Regions from separate parts of the Brevibacillus sp. DP1.3A genome, predicted to be linked through region 1. Evidence: predicted binding sites of a transcription regulator. Region 1 holds the regulator's gene; each other region holds the start of a gene.
What was found. Region 1 encodes Rex, which represses fermentation and respiration genes when NADH is low (regulators of the CRP and FNR family bind a similar motif). Its sites were predicted from a motif close to TTGTGAAATATTTCACAA; they were not measured.
Positions count from the first base shown of each region.

Region 1 (6,381 bases):
GCCCTTGCAACAGCGCAGCTGTTTCTCCACTTGCTGGATATTTTAAAGAGACTGCCGCTCGTGACGATTCAGCGCCTGCAGATGCTCGTCTCTTCGTTTCGCTCTGATATCGAGGTTCTTTTACGTCAGATCGAGATGGAAAAGCTCATAGAGCTGCCAGAGCTGGATGGAACGCCAACCGAAACGGATTCCTCAGACATGTGGGATGTTTATCGCCAGCTGGCCCTTCGGAAGCGAGAAGAAAAATTAACAGCTTCCCTAAAACGTTCCCATGTCGATGCGACAGTGACCAAAGCGTTTGCTGACCAGCTCGAGGATGTTTTGGGCGAAAACGGGCACATGCAGGCGAAAATGTCGGGGTATCAACGCCGGGATGCTCAGGAAGCGATGATGCATGCGGTCTATGAGGCAATGGAGGATGGTGCCCATTTATTGGTAGAGGCAGGGACAGGTACGGGAAAATCATTAGCCTATCTCTTGCCGGGGATCATTTGGGCTCATCATAATCAGCAGCAACTGATGGTCAGTACCAACACCATTCAATTGCAGGAACAGCTATTCCATAAGGAAATCGCTACCTTGCAGGAGTCTCTGCCGTTCTCCTTTACAGCTTCGACGCTAAAAGGCAGAGGAAACTACTTGTGCTTGCGAAAATTTGAACAAGCCGTGGACGAGCCTGTAGAAGGAAGCAGCCAAGAAATGCGCTTGGTCAAAGGACAGATGCTGACGTGGCTCACGCAAACCGTAACCGGTGACGTGGAAGAACTGAGCATGCCTCCGAGTGGCCAACTGCTGTGGCAACAGGTAAAAAGTGATACGAGCTCTTGTTTGAATCGGGCTTGTCCCTGGTTTAGTCGCTGTTACTATTTTCAGGCGAAGGAACGGGCTCGCGATGTCGATGTACTCATCGTCAATCACGCCCTTTTCATCAGCGACTTGCAAGCGGAAAACAGAATCCTCCCTCCGTATGAAGTTGCCATCGTCGATGAGGCCCATCATTTGGAGGATGCCGCGACACAGCATTTAGGCAAGCAGTTTTCAACCACGCAGCTTCTTTTCTTGTTAGATCGTGCATCGGTTGAAGAGAGTGGGGCAATTGCCCGATTCGCAGAAGAGCTGCAAAGCTGGATGCCTGCGGTACAAGAAGATGTCGCGATAAAACTTCTGGAGCTGAGAAAACAGTCCGCTGCCGTACGTGAGAAAGCGCAGCAATGGACACAGCTCTTGTATGTATGGGCATCTGATCGTGCGGAGGAGACGACGGACGCTGGACGTGAGACAGTACGTTATCGGATCGAATCGTTTGTAGGCAAACACGAGAAGATACGTAAAGTAACCAAAAAGCTGATTGAAGGGATGACCGCATACGCAGCGGGCATCGAGCAGCTTTTGCGAACGACTCCGCAAGAGGAAAAGCCTCCTTTTGCCGTACGCAGTCTACTGACAGATTTATTCGGTCTCATCAAAGACTGGCAAAATGTCGTGGAGCTGCTTCACTTCTTTTTGCTTGAGCAGGATGCGGAGTATGTATATTGGATGGAAGTAGAGTCCCGTACAGCTCGCAAGCAGGTTCATTTGTCAGCAGCACTCTTGAAGGTTGCCGACTCACTAGCAGAACCGCTTTTCGCGCAGAAGCGGAGTCTGATCTTGACATCCGCCACTCTGACGGTCAAAAACAGCTTCTCCTACATCAAGAGCCAGTTTGGTCTCGACCAACTGCCTGAGGAGCGCGTGCGTACCTTGTCATTGCCATCGCCGTTTCATTATGAAGAGCAGGGATTACTGTTGATTCCATCTGATTTCCCCGCACCAGGCAAAGAGAGTGACCACACGTATTTGGAGGCGGTCATTCAAGGGTGCGTGGATGTCGTACTGGCTTCGAAAGGAAGGACGCTGATCCTGTTTACCTCCCACTCGATGCTTCGACTTGTTTACCAAGCAATGAAGGAACGCCTTGCGGAGGCCCCAGAACCGTATACGTTATTCGGTCACGGGATTGATAGCAACAATCGGAGCAAGCTGGTGCGTCTGTTCCGAAGCATGGAGAGAAGTGTCCTGCTTGGGACGAGTAGCTTTTGGGAAGGTGTCGATATCCAGGGAGAATGGTTGAGCAGTTTAGTCATTGTTCGCCTCCCATTTGCTCCGCCAAATCATCCTGTCTATCAAGGAAGGGCAGAGCTTTTGAAGGCAGAAGGAAAAAACGCTTTTATGTCCTTGTCTCTTCCACAAGCTGTTCTGCAATTTAAACAAGGGGTGGGTCGATTGATTCGCCACCACTTGGATCGCGGGGTCGTGATCGTTCTTGACACGCGTGTGGTTGAGTCGAGATATGGACGCTCATTCCTACAATCTTTACCGCCATTTCAGATCGAAAGCAGTGCATGGCCAACACTGCGAGAGCGTATAGAGCCATTCCTTAGTATGCAATCCCTGTCAGATTCATAAAATGAAGCAATAGTCTCATAGGGATTAAGGTGATAAAATAAATGTTATGGAAAAAAGAGTGGCGTTGGTGGATTGTAGTTCTTAGTGCGATTTTCCTTTGCGCATGCTCGATTGATAGCCATTTGTATTTGCAAGAAGCAGCAGTGAAGATAGATGACCCATTTGAAACAGAGACAGAACAGGAATTTTCGGGTCTCATTATCACCTACTTGGCACTTCCACATGGTGAGAGTACGCTTTTGAGAATGCCAGGCGGCAAAACGATGCTGGTTGATACGGGTAAGGCAGAAGATTGGCCCGTTCTCTCGGCGCGCTTGGCAGAGCTCAAGATCACACGGCTCGACTATGTAGTGTTGACGAACGACCAGCCTGAGCATATGGGAGGCTACGTTTCATTGAGCCAGCAAGTGCTTATAGATGCCGTCATTTTGCCCAAGCTGATCGCATCATCGATTCGCCATGTCGTGCTGCTTCGCTCCAACCAAAAGCAGATGGAAGCAGAGCAAGGACAAGTACTCACTCTTGACCAAGAAATCTCGATGGAAGTTTTGCTCCCGGATGAACCGTTATTTTTATCGCCCCAGAACAATTCTCTCGTTTTTCGATTGACGCACGGACAATTGCGATTTTTATTTATGAGCGCCGTGAATGAAAAAGCAGAAGAGCGACTGTTGGAACGGCAAAAGGATAGACTGAAGGCGGAAGTGCTAAAGGTTGCCGGTCAGGGGAGCAATCAAGGCTCTTCGCAACCATTTCTGACGCAAGTCGATCCTCAGGTCGCCATTATTCAGACAGGCCGATCGCGGGATCAAATGAAAGACGGTCAGACGGAAGTCATGGAGCGCCTGGGTGAGTCATGGGCCGAGACATACGTTACCAGCCACGACGGTTCCATTACCATTTTATCGAATGGAAAAGAATATCGGATTTTGAAGCAAAAGAATTAGGGGGGAAGACCGAACGTGGCAAAACACGAAAAGATTTCAGAAGCGGTCGTCCGTCGTTTGCCGATTTATCTGCGTTACCTCAGTTATTTGCAGCAAGTTGAGGTGACCACCGTTTCCTCCCAACAGATGGGCAAGAATCTAGATGTGAATCCTGCCCAAATCAGAAAAGATCTTGCAGCTTTTGGTGATTTTGGAAAAAAGGGAATCGGCTATGATGTCGATTATCTGGTAGAAAAAATCCGTGAAATTCTGAAGCTAACGGATGAAATCCGTGTCGCTTTGGTCGGAGCTGGGCATTTGGGCCATGCCATTAGTAACTACAACGCTTATTTGAAAGATAACATGCGGATTGCGGCCATCTTTGACAGTAATCCAGAGAAGCAGGGTAAAAAAGTCGCAGGTATACCGATCCAGCCTTTAGTAGAGCTGGAAGAAACGATCGTAAACAAGCAAATCAAGCTAGCGATTATTACGGTACCGGCACCTGCAGCGCAATCCGTATGTGATCAGTTGACTCAAGCGGGTATCAGGGGGATCTTGAATTTTGCCCCTACGACGATTCGCGCAGGAAAAGATGTTCGCATTCACTATGCGGATGTGACGTCCAACCTGCAAAGCTTGGCCTACTATTTGACGTAAGAATGGAGTGTATACTATGAAAAAGACGATCCTCATTCACGCAACAGTCATTACCGTTAACGATACGAATGAAGTCATTTACGATGGTGCCGTAGCATTCGAAGGCAACAAGATTACGTATGTGGGCCCAACTCCTGAAGACCTGTCGGAAGCGGGATACGATGAAGTCATCGATCAAAAAGGTGATTACATACTGCCTGGCTTAATCAACACGCATGGACATGCTGGTATGTCCCTGCTACGCGGTTATGCAGATGATTTGCCGTTGCAACAATGGCTTGAAGACAAAATGTGGCCATTGGAGGCGCAATTCACGGGCGACACAGTAAAATGGGGTACCCAATTGTCGCTTATCGAGATGATTCGTACCGGAACCACCACGTTTGTGGATATGTATGATCATATGGACGTCGTAGCGAAGGAAGTCGATGCAGCTGGAATGCGTGCTCGCCTTTGCCGCGGTATGATCGGTCTGTGCTCCGAAGAAGAACGTCAAACAAAGCTGAAAGACGCGACTCTATTTGCAAAAGAATGGCATAATCAGGCGGACGGGCGTATTACCGTCATGATGGCACCGCACGCGCCGTACACGTGCTCACCAGAATTTATTACCCAAATTATCGAAAAAGCCGATGAGCTTTCCTTGCCGCTTCATATCCATATGTCTGAAACTGCTTGGGAAGTCGGTCAAAACGAGAAGGACTACGGGCTGCGCCCAGTTGCTCATTTGGAAAAGCTGGGAATGTTCAATCGCCCAACACTCGTTGCGCACGCTGTTCACCTAACGGATGAAGAAATCGACATTTTGGCAAAATACAACGTGAGAGTTTCTCATAACGTAGTGAGCAACCTGAAGCTGGCAAGCGGTGTTGCGCCTGTTCCGAAAATGTTGGCAAAAGGTGTAAGCGTGTCACTGGGTACCGACAGCTCGGCAAGCAACAACAATTTGAATTTGTTTGAGGAATTGAAACTCGCTGCGATCCTGCACAAAGGTGTGAACAACGATCCAGTAGCCGTACCAGCAGAGGAAGCACTTCGCATGGCTACTCGTTATGGCGCAGAAGGGGTATTCCAAGAGGAAACGCTCGGAAGCATTGAAGTAGGCAAGCAAGCTGACTTGATCGTACTGGATAGCCACCAAGCCCATTTCCACCCGGCACACCAACCGATTTCACACGTGGTGTACGCAGCAAATGGACGCGATGTGAAAGATACGATTGTAGCGGGTAAATTCTTGATGCGTAATCATAAGCTGTTGACCATCGATGAGGAGCGCGCGATTTACGAAGCAAACCGCGTATTCCAAACGTTAAAACGGTAAAAGGCTCCTGTCAGGTGGGGGACAGGAGTAAGGCAGTGCAGGTGTAGGTAGGGGAATTGGATACTACGACGTTCCGTTGTTCGTTTTCGCCACAGCTTTTGTCAGGAGATGATGGCGAAAATGAAGAGTGGGTGTGTGCGACCATTGACGCAAGGGAGACGACAATCCTGCCCAGGAGACGCGGTATTCCTGTAACAGAAACCCAAGTATGTCAGGAGATGTGGTTTGTTGCGAAGATGTCACGCGCTCACCTCCTCGGGGTGTATATGTAGTATGACCGCCCGACCTTAAGCTATGATTAGCAACTTTTCCGTGTCGTTCTAAAACCTTCCCGTATAGCATAGGCTAAAGACAAAAATGGGACAGGGGGGACGACATGTACATCCGGCCCAAAATGCTGTGGTGGCTGATTCCTATCCTACTCGGTCTATTTCTGCTTGGGATTGTATTGGGGACAGTAAGTCGATCAGACAATACAGACAGCACAGATACTGCGTCTGCGGTCAGACAAACAGCAGGTACGGAGCAGACAGCGACGACGGTAGCGGAGCTTTTGGAGCAGATCACGAAGGACGAGGAACGCTCATTTCTGGTATACATGCAGGATCAGACCTTGCATGGGCGATATCAAAATGAGCAATTTCAGCTCACAGGAGAAATCGGTGGTCACCAGCTTGAAATAGCCAGAAAAGATGGGCAGCCCGTATCGGTACGAATTGATGGACAGATACAGGATCATGCCGCACTGCCGTATGCGATGTTCACCCCGTATGAGCACGCAGTATTGCTCAAGGGAGTTTTGCAATCGGTTAGTCCTGAACGCGTTGAAGATACTGCCGGGCAAGGCTGGAGTGGATATCGGATAGCGGTACCACCTGAGGAAGTCTCTTCGTTATTATCGATGTGGTTAGGTCCATCCTTCCCTATTCAGGATTTGACTTCGAACGTAACGAACGGAATGAAAGTCAATTACCAACTATGGTACGAATCAACTACGGGGCAGCTTCGCCAACTGGAGCTGGATTTGCA
Region 1 is NZ_CP085876.1:4,005,887-4,012,267, reverse strand. It holds gene dinG (ATP-dependent DNA helicase DinG) at 1-2,445, shown strand, start outside; gene HP399_RS18110 (ComEC/Rec2 family competence protein) at 2,487-3,392, shown strand; gene HP399_RS18105 (redox-sensing transcriptional repressor Rex) at 3,408-4,031, shown strand; gene HP399_RS18100 (amidohydrolase) at 4,048-5,352, shown strand; gene HP399_RS18095 (hypothetical protein) at 5,416-5,595, opposite strand; gene HP399_RS18090 (hypothetical protein) at 5,729-6,381, shown strand, end outside.

Region 2 (6,381 bases), 2.5 Mb from region 1:
TGTCACGCTGATAAACAGTAGCAGGTATAAAGGCAAAAAGTCGTAGACAAAGGATTGTTCAGCCCGTGCCTGCATGTTCTTGAATCTGCGATACAATGCCATGACTGCTCCGCCGATGACCATAAAAGCAGTAATGTTCAACGCGTTGTAAAAGAGAAAGGCAACCCAGCCATCCGCTTGTACGGTCAGAACATCCACACCCATGAACACGACCTGATAGAAACCATTGTCCGTCATCGTGAAATACATCCAGCCAAAAACTAACGGAAAGGTGACAAACGCGGCCAAGATGCATCCCCATCCCAGCAAAATGTGCTGTGTCCAGCGATACCATCCCCGATTCCAAATAAAGCGATAGATGGCCAGATGATCCACCGTTGTATTCGCCGTGCTTTTACGAAAGAGAAGTCGTAGCCCCTTTTTCAAAATGACATTTGTTGGCGGGCGATCTGCCCACGCAGAAAATCGGTAAAGGAAACCTCCAATAAAGACAAGAGTCCCCACCATATAGCCGTAAAGCGCCAAATCAATATGCGTGAAAAAACGTGTTCCCACGTAACTTAGGACGAACAAGCAAGCAATGATGATAAAAGCACGCTTCGCCACCTTGGAAGCAAATATATAGTTCATACAACACCCTCCCTGCTGCTGCTCATTTTTTCCTTTCGCTCGAGTCCATTGTAGCAATGGCTCGTAACCCAGGTTGTGATTTACCTCACACCACTGCCACAATCTAGGACGATTTTCTCTTCCCAAACCATCGATTTCGGATGATATAATGAGTTACCTTTGTATCCTTGTTGTAGGGAGGACCCACATGACCGGAAATGGCACAACATTTGTACAGCAGATTTCTTCCGATTTTGTGAATAGCCTTGAAACGTTTTCTGTTAGGAAAAAATTCGTTCCCGGAGCCGTTCTGTTTTTGGATGGTGAAAGAGCTGATCAGCTATTCTTAATTTCGTCAGGCCAAATTAAGCTCACTAAAAACACCAACGATGGAAAAGAACTGACACTGCAAGTATTTGGTGCAGGAGAGCTAGTCGGCGTCTCCGGGCTCTTCGAACAGGAATTGACGTACACCTCCACAGGCACCATGTTGATGGAGGGTGAGATATGGATCATTCCGCGACAAGAGTTGGAAAAAATGCTCATCAAAAACGGTCAATTTTGCGTAGACTTCCTGCGTTGGATGGGATTGATGAACAGGCGGATGCAGTCTAAATTTCGTGATTTGCTACTCAATGGCAAAATCGGTGCCTTGTATTCAACGCTAATCCGCATGAGTAACACGTATGGCAAGCCACACCCCGATGGAATCCTCATCGACCTTTCCCTTACCAATCGTGATTTGGCACAATTCATTGGTCTGACACGAGAAAGTGTCAACCGGATGCTTTCCGATCTAAAAAAACAGGACACCATCGATCTGCTTCCCCAGGGACATATCTTGATTAAGGACCTTGCCTATTTAAAAGAAGCGATTTTTTGTGATGACTGCCCTCCAGATATTTGCCAAATGTGAGCAACGTCTACATCCTTTCCTGCACGAAAAAAGTCCTGGACTCGTCCGTCCAAGACTTTTTTTCATAAGTGGTTCAAGCTTCTTTATCCATGTCTTTGCTCCGCGAGCTCGCTGAACATGCCAGCATAGTACTCGACGTCTCCTGCATCGTCCAGAATCGCGCTGATCGTTAACCATTGGAGGTACTGATCTCCATTCTTCCGGCGATTCCAGATCTCTCCTTGCCAGTAGCCATTCTTCTTAATCGAGTCCCACATCTTTTGATAGAAATCGGCACTCTGCCTGCCTGATTTTAAAATATTAGGGGACTTGCCAATCACCTCATTCATCTCATAACCGGTCACTTTCGTAAAAGCGTGGTTCGCACTTTTAATGACTCCTCGTGTATCGGTAATCAGTATCGCCTCTCCCGTCTTTTCCATAATGGTAGCGGCGAGCTGCAGCTTCTCTTGATAAAACATCCACATCACCAAGACCAAGCTTGCCAGTGCAAACTGAGATAACGCCATGAAACCGATCGCGTAATGCCCCGTCAGATTAAACAGCAGCGTTAAGATCAACGGCGGGAAAAAGCCTCCTAATCCCCCCATGGCAGATACGATCCCATTCACAATCCCCGCTTGTCGCGAGAAATACATCGGCACTAATTTGAACACGGCACCGTTACCGATACCGGCACATGCCGCTACTAACAAGCATCCTACCGTATACATCAAAATCGATGGCGAAAACGATAAGACAATACCAGACAAGGCAAGCCCTGCAAACACAATCATCAGTGCCTTGAAGGGATTCCACCTATCTCCTAGCCAGCCTCCCAATGGTCTCGCAAGTGTCGCCAAGAGAATGAACCCTGCTGTTCTCATACCTGCATCTACTTTATCCAGTTGGAAATGGCTCACTAAAAAATTCGGGAGATACACGGTGAAAGCGACGAAGCAACCAAACGTAATAAAGTAGAACAAACTGATTAACCATAGCTTTTCGTTTTTGTAGACACTCTTGATCTGCTGACCAAGAGGAGTCACTACCTTAGGTTCATTTTTATCCCCCAGTAAGAAGGTAAGCACAGCGAATCCTGCAAGCAGTAGCATAAACATCTGTACGGTATTGGCCCATCCCAATGATTTGGCCAGAACTGGTGCTGCAAAAGTGGTTATCGCTGTACCAATATTCCCCATACCGTAGATTCCGTTTATAGAACCATGCTTCTCTTTCGGATAGTATTTAGGAAGAGAAGTAACACCAACGGAAAACACCGCTCCGCCTATCCCCAAAAATAGCCCGCCGATTAACAAATCTGTATAAGTGGTCGCCTGGCTAATATAAAAAACAGGGGCTAGCAGCAAGAGAAAGCTTATGCTAAATAATATTCTCGCGCCAAATCGGTTACTCCAATATCCTACGGGGATTCTCAGCAACGATCCAAGCAAGACTGGAATCGCTGTCACCCACGCCACTTCGCTTGCACTCATAGGTACGGTTTCTTTGATAAAAGGCATGAGCGATGACAGAATGACCCATACCATGAAACCGACCGTAAGACTCAACGTCTGTAACGGCAACTGCCATTTTCGTACCATAAACAACACCCCTCACTTGGGAAATCTTCTTCATCCACTATGATAAGAGGCAAAGTTTGGTTTCGTTGTGATTTTAATCACAGCTCCTTCCGGGCAATCCGCTTATAATCAAAGCGAAATCTTGAATCGAAGGAGTGGATTATACATGTTTTGTTATCAATGTGAACAGACTCCATCAGGTGGTTGTAAGGTCATAGGCGTTTGCGGAAAGAATGAAGATCTTGCGAGTATTCAGGATACAATTATTTTTGCTTTAAAAGGAATTGCAGCTTATGCCACACATGCTCGACAACTGGGCTATATCGATCCTGAAGTGGATGGGATTACACAGGAAGCTCTCTATTTTACATTGACGAATGTGAATTTTAACTTAGACGAACATTTGCAAATGGCCATGAAAGTAGGCAAAGCCGCCATAAAAGTCATGGAGCTTTTGGATCGGGCTCATACGGATCATTTCGGAGTCCCGCAGCCAATCACAGTCTCGCAAAATAAAATCGAAGGAAAATGCATCGTTGTTACGGGGCACAATCTGTTTGCTCTCGAAGAGCTGCTAAAACAGACAGAAGGCAAAGGAATCAATGTGTATACGCATTCCGAAATGCTTCCTGCACATGGCTACCCCGCGCTGAAGAAATATCCTCATTTGAAAGGAAACATCGGGAAAGCATGGTACGATCAGCGTCAATTGTTCGAGAAATTTCCCGGCGCCATACTCGCTACAACAAACTGTGTAATGCCTATTCGAGGCAGCTACGCGGATCGTTTCTTTTCGTATGATATAACCGGTTTGGAAAATGTGGCAAAAATTGTAGAGAACGATTTTGCGCCGCTCATTGAAAAAGCATTGTCTCTTCCTGAGGTTTCTATCGAATCGGAACTGACATTGACGACCGGATATCATCACAAAACGGTCCTCGGCATCGCCCCTGAAATCATTCAGGCAGTCAAGGAAGGACAGATCAAACGCTTCTTCGTCATCGCTGGTTGTGACGCTCCTGGCAAGGGAGGCGAGTATTACCGTGAATTAGCTACGTCCTTACCGCCAGAAGCAGTCATTCTTACTACCTCCTGCGGAAAATTCCGTTTTAACGATGTAGATTTCGGCATCGTGCCAGGTACCAACATCCCAAGGTATATCGATTTGGGACAGTGCAATAACTCGGTTTCTACCATTACAATTGCGGCTGCATTAGCCGATGCCTTCGAGTGTGAAGTGAACGAGCTGCCGGTAAGTATCGTTCTTTCCTGGTTTGAACAAAAAGCGGTTGCCATCCTGCTCGGCCTGTTTAGCCTGGGTATACAAGATATACGGATCGGTCCAAAATTGCCTGAGTTCATTCAGCCCGGTGTTCTGGAAGTATTGCAAGACTTGTTCCATATTCAGTTGATTGGTGATGCCCAAGAAGATATGAAGCAAATGCTCGGAATCACGCAATAGGCCGTCACCAATCACAAAATGAGGCACCTTCTTATAACAGGAAGGTGCCTCATTCTACCTTTTTATAACCATTTTGCAAGCCATTCTGAAACAGCTTGGTGCTGCAAATTGATTGCTTCTCCACCAGGAACGCTTTCCCGGATACTTCCTCGTTGGATACCTACAGACGTTACGTTGACGAAAATACCGATCACGTCTCCATATTCATTGACGGCAGCTCCGCCGCTGTTGCCATTCTCCACAGGAACAGAGCAGTCAAATTCCCACGGTTGCATCTTGGTGCTTAACTGACACAACTCACCAGTCCTTACAATCCAGTCCGCATACTCCGCTTCGACAGTCAGTAGCTTTTGACCACTCACAAGTGAATCGGCGCTCAAAGGCAGGAACGGTAATTTTGCAGACGGTCGCCCAATTTTATACAGCGCCAGATCAACAGCATCTTTTCCTATTCCCGGGTGCTCCGCAACCAGAGTCGCATCTAACCAATCCCGCGCGTACGTTTTCACTCTGAAAGAGACTCTACCTTTGGATACGTGTTTTGCCGTCAGCAATAGGCCGCCTTTCAATAATACACCCGTACCGCCGAATCCAATGTCTATGTGAACCGAAGCAGCCTTTGCCAGCTTCTCGATTTCACTCCACGGCTTCGGTTGCTTGGTGGGTTTGGTAGGTTCTGGAGTTGGTTCAGGCTTCGGCTTTTCTGGCGTCTCGGGTTTGGGAACTGTTCCAGTCAATTTTTTCGCCATGTTTTGAATGAGCAATGCTACCAAGTCTCCACGGACAACTCCACCTTCATGAGCGTTTTGTACCCAGTATTCTGCTGATTGGATGACTGATTGGTTTTGTAATACTTTTAATGCCTCTTTTGTCTCTTTGTTCGCCTGTTTATTCACCGTTCATCCTCTTTTCATCACTCTATTTGTTCTATGATTACTTTACCAAATATTCCTATTGAAACAAAAAAAGAGACGGTTCTCCCGCCTCTTCTCTATTACTACCATTCTGTTTCCGTTTTGTGTTCAATTACGTGTATGACTTTTGGTTCAACTGCTTTCATCATTTGTTTCAGTAAATCATCGCTGATTGTTACTTTATTTTTTCCATCTTGAAGCTGTACTTCTGCCTGTGTTTTTGCAATCACATCAATGACTTGTTGTTTCGAGATATTTTTCGATGCTGCAATCTCTACAACAGATTTCCCTTTTGCTATTTCTTGTTTTAATTCTTCCGGGGTAATTTTCAGTAAAGAAAACAGTTTTTCATCATTTAAAAAGAAATCAGCAGTATAATCAGGCTTACCATCTCTAGAGAAAAAACCTTCTACTTTATTGCTTGACGGTACAGGAGCTACCGGAGAAAGACTAATTCTATTCCCTTGAACAAATACTTGGTAACCCTCTCCCTCTGATCCCTTCTTGATGTAATTCAAGATAAATGTTTTTTGATCTGGATTCTCCATTTGCTCCATGGCAACCTCGTACTCGTTGATGTTGCCATACACTTTATCAATGAGCTGATCTACCTTCCCCTTGATTTCCTGATCGGGCAAAGTAATGAGTGGTTTCTCCTTAGGCTCCCAATTCTCTTGAGTCAGGTCTTGAATCACATCCGTAATACCGTTTGTATGAAGGGTAATCTTTTTGCCTGTTCCTCCTTTTTCCTGCAGGACGATGCTTAGTTGGACCTTTTTGGTTGAATCATTGGGGTCCCCAAGGTAGCTAGCATCGATAATCTCAAACGATTTTGTTTCGGGAATTGCAGCATACAGCTTCTCAAGTGTTGCTTTTCCAACCTCATCCAACTTAACTTGTTCAGAAGTCATTGGTGCT
Region 2 is NZ_CP085876.1:1,485,423-1,491,803, reverse strand. It holds gene HP399_RS06940 (hypothetical protein) at 1-630, opposite strand, end outside; gene HP399_RS06935 (Crp/Fnr family transcriptional regulator) at 818-1,525, shown strand; gene HP399_RS06930 (nitrate/nitrite transporter) at 1,609-3,108, opposite strand; gene hcp (hydroxylamine reductase) at 3,254-4,549, shown strand; gene HP399_RS06920 (S1 family peptidase) at 4,612-5,445, opposite strand; gene HP399_RS06915 (hypothetical protein) at 5,547-6,381, opposite strand, start outside.
Region 2: a site for Rex is predicted at 3,174-3,191, ahead of hcp (hydroxylamine reductase). Genes of this name have one in related genera too.

Region 3 (6,381 bases), 2.4 Mb from region 1:
AACAATCACTACGCAGCAGAAGAAATATGTAGCCATGTGTTTGAAATGGTGATTTCAAAATATAGCAGCTTTTCACCGGATAAATCAAACTTTGAAGTCTGGCTGTTTGCGATCGCCCGAAACGCAGTGGCAGATTACTTCCGCTCACAGAAAAAAAGAATCAGCTTTTCATTGGATTCGATTCTGAATCTGGTCTTGCCGAAGTCGTCACCGGAGGATATCGTGATCCGCGACGACAATCATCAAGCCTTATTTCAAGCACTGGCGAAGCTGAGTGACAAGGAACGCAATATCATCGCCATGAAATATGCGGCTGGTCTTAAAAACGCAGAAATCGCAGAACTTCTTGGTGTCAGTGGTTCAAATATTGGCGTCGTGCTCTACAGATGCTTGAAAAAGCTGCAGATGGAATTGCAAAAAGGAGGCTTCCGTTATGAAGAGTAAGCATGATCTAGACGATTTTCGTGAACTCACCGACTTGCTTACTGATCTGGAATTAGATGACGCCACTCCAAAAGTCAACATATACAATCGGCTGAAATTCAAATTGGAATCAGGAAACATACAACTACATGAAAAGGACGGGATTTATATGAAAATGAATAAATGGAAAGCTGCCACAGTTAGTGCTGTTGCTGTTGTTTGCCTTTTAGGTGCATTCTCGACTACGTCGTTTGCCCAAGGAATGCTTCAGACGATCTTGGCACGCTTTCAGGTCGGGAACATGGAAATTACCCAATATGATAAAGAACTGCCTGCTACACAGTCCAATACCCAAGAAATCGAGATACCTATAGAACGCAAGGCCCCTCCTCAGATGACAGTGGAAGAAGCACGCGCAGCTAGCAAAATGGATTTTCCCGCACCGACATGGTTGTCAGAGCATTATTCCTATGTAAACACGGTCGTTCAAGGCGAGCGTATGGTAGAAGTTCAGTATAAAAAAGAGAAAGAGTTTATTTCCTTGTTGATTTCAAACGGTGGCGAAAACGGCATCAGCACGACAGAGGGTGTCAAGATCGAAACCATTGGCGGGAAAAAGGTACATTTCGCCAACGGAATCGTGATTTGGGAGCATGAAGGATTCACGTACGAGTTGTACCAGATGGCAGAGAAGAGCTTTGATGCTGCGACTATCGGCAACATCATCGATTCCTTGTCAACGAAATCCGCCAAAAAATAAGCGGTTGTTACTTCACCACGTACCCAGGCAGGACCGACTTCGATTGCTTTTCGAGGTCGGTGATCGCCTGGGGCTTTGTTGACTGAATAGGGGAAAGATGGGCCCGTAAAAGGGTCCATTTTTTTTACGGCCATAATCGTCTATGAATTTCAATATGAATGAATAGATTACATTTTAAGTGAAATAAGTAAAGAAGCATAAGTCTACCCCAAATGATAGGATAATCCTAAACAGTCACAGAGTGTTAAAAATCATGTAACGAATCGGACACCCTCTAGGGTCAAAAGTCCTGCTACAATTATACATGACCGGAAATATACAGGGTAAAACAAAACAAAGAACTCTCTCACGAAGATGAATGCGAAAAGGGGGTTACAAGAGAGAGAATCAATTGTGAATTTTTTCACATATATTTGTGATTTTTTTCACAAAGTCGCCATAAATGCTGGTTTCCCCACTGGTATAATTCCGGTACATAAAGGCCAAAGCGCGAATAGAAAGGGATCTTGTACATGGATATAGTGGATTTGGGACGACTTCAATTTGCGATAACAACTATCTTTCACTTTGTTTTTGTGCCGATTTCCATCGGGCTGTCATTATTAGTAGCCATTATGGAAACGATGTATGTGGTAAAAAAGAATGACTTGTACAAAAAAATAGCCAAGTTTTGGGGAACCTTTTTGCTCATAAATTTTGCTGTCGGGATCGTGACAGGGATTATGCAGGAGTTCCAATTTGGGATGAACTGGTCTGATTTCTCACGATTCGTCGGTGATGTATTTGGGACACCGCTAGCGATTGAGGCCCTATTAGCATTCTTCCTCGAATCGACTTTTATTGGACTTTGGGTGTTTGGTTGGGATCGTTTGTCCAAAGGTGTGCATCTCGCATGTATTTGGCTCGTATCCATCGGAACGATTCTTTCGGCTCTTTGGATTTTGGCAGCCAACTCGTTCATGCAGCAGCCAGTCGGCTTCGCTATCAATAACGGACGTGCAGAGATGGTCGATTTCTTTGCTCTCCTTACCAATGGACAATTACTATATGAATTCCCGCATACTGTATTTGCGGCATTTGCGACAGGTGCCTTCTTGGTAGCAGGTATCAGTGCTTGGAAACTGTTGAAAAAACAAGACGTTACATTCTTTGTACAATCTTTCAAAATTGCGATCGTGGTAGCATTGATTTCCTCGCTTGCTATTGCTCAATTCGGTCATGGTCAGGCACAGTATTTGGTTGCTACCCAACCGATGAAAATGGCAGCGAGTGAAGGTCTCTGGGAAACAAGCTCAGACCCAGCTCCTTGGACAGTTTTTGCAACGATTGATCCAGAAAAACAAGAAAACGGCTTTGAAATAAAGATTCCTTACTTGCTTAGCGTTCTGACGTACAACTCGCTTTCAGGTTCTGTACCAGGCATGTTGGAATTGCAGGCAGAGTATGAGAAAACCTACGGTCCTGGAAACTACATTCCACCAGTTCGGACGACCTTCTGGAGCTTCCGCATCATGGTAGCGGGCGGTAGTGCAATGATTTTGCTGGCTTTGTACGGGGCATACCTCGCTTTACGCAAAAAGCTGGAACAGCCAAACAAGCGATTTATGCAGTTGATGGTTGCGGGTATTTCGTTGCCATTCATCGCAAACTCAGCAGGGTGGATCATGACGGAGGTAGGTCGTCAGCCGTGGACGGTATTCGGGCTACTGCGTGTTGAAGATTCGGTTTCGCCAAGCATTAGCACAGGAGAGGTATGGTTCTCTCTCATCGCCTTCACGACGATTTATCTCATCCTGCTATGTCTCTTGGCTTATCTATTTGCTCGTGTGGCCAAAAAAGGACCGGATATGGATAGTCATGAGGAAGTAGAGGATTTACAGCTTCAGGATCCATTTGACCGTGTAAGGAGTGAACGTTATGGAGCTTAATGAACTGTGGTTCCTACTCATTGCCGTTCTGTTTACCGGATTTTTCTTTCTCGAAGGCTTCGACTTTGGTGTCGGCATGGCGACGCGCCTGCTATCACGAAATGATTTGCAAACCCGGGTTCTGATCAATACGATTGGCCCGTTCTGGGATGCCAATGAAGTGTGGCTGATTACAGCCGCTGGTGCGATGTTTGCAGCGTTTCCGGAGTGGTATTCCACGATGTTTAGCGGGTATTATCTCGTGCTTACGCTGATTCTGCTTGCGTTGATTGGACGCGGGGTAGCATTTGAATTTAGAGGCAAAGGGAAAGGCGAGGCTTGGAAAAAGACGTGGGACGCAGCCATTCTGATTGGAAGCTTTGCACCGCCGATGTTGTTCGGAATGGTGTTTGCCAGTCTGGTGAAGGGTGTGCCGATTGATCAGAATATGGAAATGACTGCTGGCTTCTCTGACATTGTGAATGGTTACTCTTTGTGGGCAGGAGTGACAGTTACAGGACTATGCTTGCTGCACGGTCTGAACTTCATATCATTGCGCACTGTAGGCGAGCTACGTGAAAAATCACGTGTACTGGCGGCAAAGCTGTTGCCGATGCAAGCGGTTCTCATGGCGGTGCTTGTAGGGTGGACATTCATGGTAACCGATCTGTTTGAGCGTCAGGGTGTTTTGTTGACAGCAGCCGTACTCTTAGGTGTTGTGGCTTTTGTACTGGCTCGTCACTTCTTGAGACAAGGTAGGGAAGGATGGGCTTTCGGGATGACAGGTGCGATGATCCTGTTGACGTTCGTCTCGATGTTTATCGGTTTGTTCCCACGGGTGATGGTCAGCACGATTGATAGCGCGTTTGATTTGACCCTTTATAATGCAGCTTCGAGTCCATACACGTTAAAAGCAATGACCATTGTTGCAGCAGTGCTTTTACCGTTTGTACTAGCCTATCAGGCTTGGAGCTACTTCGTTTTCCACAAGCGAGTCACTGAAAAGGATCATTTGGAGTACTAATGGACAAGGAATTGTTCCGCTTACAAGGAATCCGACCGGTTATGCTGCTGCTAGCCGGTCTTTCCCTCCTACAAAGTGCGGCGATTATCGGTCAGGCACTGCTTTTGGCGAAGTCGATCGCGATCTTGTTTGAAGGTCAAGCGCTTCAGATGGCGTATCAGCCGCTTGCACTGTTTTTGGTCATGATAGCCGCTCGTCATAGCATCGTTTGGCTGCAAAAGAAAGTCGCTGGTCGTTTTGCTGAAGCCTCTAGTGAGTCTTTGCAAGAGCGAGTTCTATCCCGATTGTTCGAGCGTGGTCCACGTTTTGCCGCCAGTGAAGGAAGCGGAAAGCTTGTTACGCTTGTCCTGGAAGGTGTAGATCGTGTACGTACCTACCTGGAGTTGTCTGTTCCGCGTACGCTGGATATGGTTTTTGTTACGTTTCCGCTTCTGGCATTTGTCTACATGCAAGATGTGATTTCTGGACTGATCCTGACGGTAACGATGCCTGTCCTCATTGGTTTTTTTATCGTACTCGGTCTGGCGGCGCGTAAACAAGCAGACAAACAATGGCGCTCGTATCGAATGCTATCCCATCATTTCACCGATTCGCTTCGCGGGCTTGCGACCCTCCGGTTTTTGGGACGTAGCAAAGACCATGGGGAGACCGTCGGTAGAGTGAGCGATCAATATCGATCTGCTACGATGCGCACTTTGCGCGTGGCCTTCTTGTCTTCTTTGGCACTCGACTTCTTCAGCATGCTGTCGGTTGCGTTTGTGGCGGTTGGTCTTGGGTTGCGGCTGATTGAAGGAAACTTTGGGTTTGAAACGGCATTGGTCATCCTGATTCTTGCACCAGAATACTTTTTGCCAGTACGGATGCTGGGATCGGACTACCACGCCTCATTGGATGGTAAGGAAGCGTTGGGGACTATTCGTACGATTATCGATAGTGGCGCTCCGGATGAACATAAGGCAGAACCACAAGCAACAGATAGCCAGAGGTCTCTGACAGGTGTATTGGATGGAATGATTACTTTGTCCGATATTCGTGTCGTCGGTGAGGATGGCAGACAGGTACTGGGTGAGGTATCTGCGGAATTGGGCAGCAACATGAGAAGAGTGGGCATTGTAGGGGCGAGCGGGGCTGGAAAATCAACCCTCCTCGGAGTGCTAGGCGGCTTTTCTGATCCCGACGCTGGCATGATACAAGTAGATGGGCAACCCATTACGGGGGATGCGAAGCAGGAGTGGCAGCGGCAAATCGCTTACATTCCACAGCATCCGTATTTATTCAATCAATCGTTGGCGGATAACATTCGCTTCTATGAGCCGGAAGCGAAGCAGGAACAGGTGGAGCAGGTGATTCGTGATGTTGGTCTGGGAGAGCTGGTGGACAGCTTGCCAAATGGCTGTGACGAAATCATTGGCGAAGGGGGTCGTACGTTAAGCGGCGGACAGGCACAGCGGGTTGCATTGGGACGTGTGCTGCTTGGCAACCGACCAGTGATTTTGCTCGACGAGCCGACCGCTCACTTAGATATTGAAACGGAATGGGAGCTCAAACAGACCATGTTGTCGGTATTGGGGGACAGGCGCGTATTTTTGGCCACACATCGTTTGCATTGGATGCGAGACATGGATTGGATTTGGGTAATCGACCAAGGACGACTGGTAGAAGCGGGTACCTATGAACAGCTCGTTGCACAAAAAAGCGTATTTTATCGGTTGTTGACAGCTGGTGCCAAGGGGGAGAAAGGATGAAGGAAGCGCGAGAAGGCAATCAAGGGTGGTTTCTTCCATACTTTCGCCAGTTTTTCTGGCAGTTTGCAGCAGCGGCTTTGCTGGGAACCTTGGCAGTGGCATGTGCGAGTGCTTTGCTTTATACGTCCGGCTATCTGATTTCTCGCTCCGCACTCAAGCCCGAAAACGTCTTAATGGTCTATGTTCCCATCGTACTTGTCCGGGCTTTTGGCTTTAGCAAAGCAGTCATTCAGTACCTGGAGCGTTTGGTTGGACACGATGCAGCTTTGCGTGTGTTATCGCGTATGCGTGTGCGTTTGTACCAGGCCATCGAGCCGCAAGATCAGCTCCTTCGCACTCGTTTTCGTACGGGAGATCTACTTGGTGTACTAGCGGATGACATCGAGCAACTACAGAATGTCTATCTGCGCTTTGTGCTGCCAGCCGTCTCGGCGGTCATCCTCTACGGGGCAGGTATTGTGGCACTGGGAAGAATGGACGGGATGTTCGCACTGCTGATGGCGTTGTACTGTGGTTTTCTAC
Region 3 is NZ_CP085876.1:1,636,294-1,642,674, forward strand. It holds gene HP399_RS07635 (sigma-70 family RNA polymerase sigma factor) at 1-444, shown strand, start outside; gene HP399_RS07640 (hypothetical protein) at 434-1,183, shown strand; gene HP399_RS07645 (cytochrome ubiquinol oxidase subunit I) at 1,696-3,111, shown strand; gene cydB (cytochrome d ubiquinol oxidase subunit II) at 3,101-4,114, shown strand; gene cydD (thiol reductant ABC exporter subunit CydD) at 4,114-5,859, shown strand; gene cydC (thiol reductant ABC exporter subunit CydC) at 5,856-6,381, shown strand, end outside.
Region 3: a site for Rex is predicted at 1,575-1,592, ahead of HP399_RS07645 (cytochrome ubiquinol oxidase subunit I). Genes of this name have one in related genera too.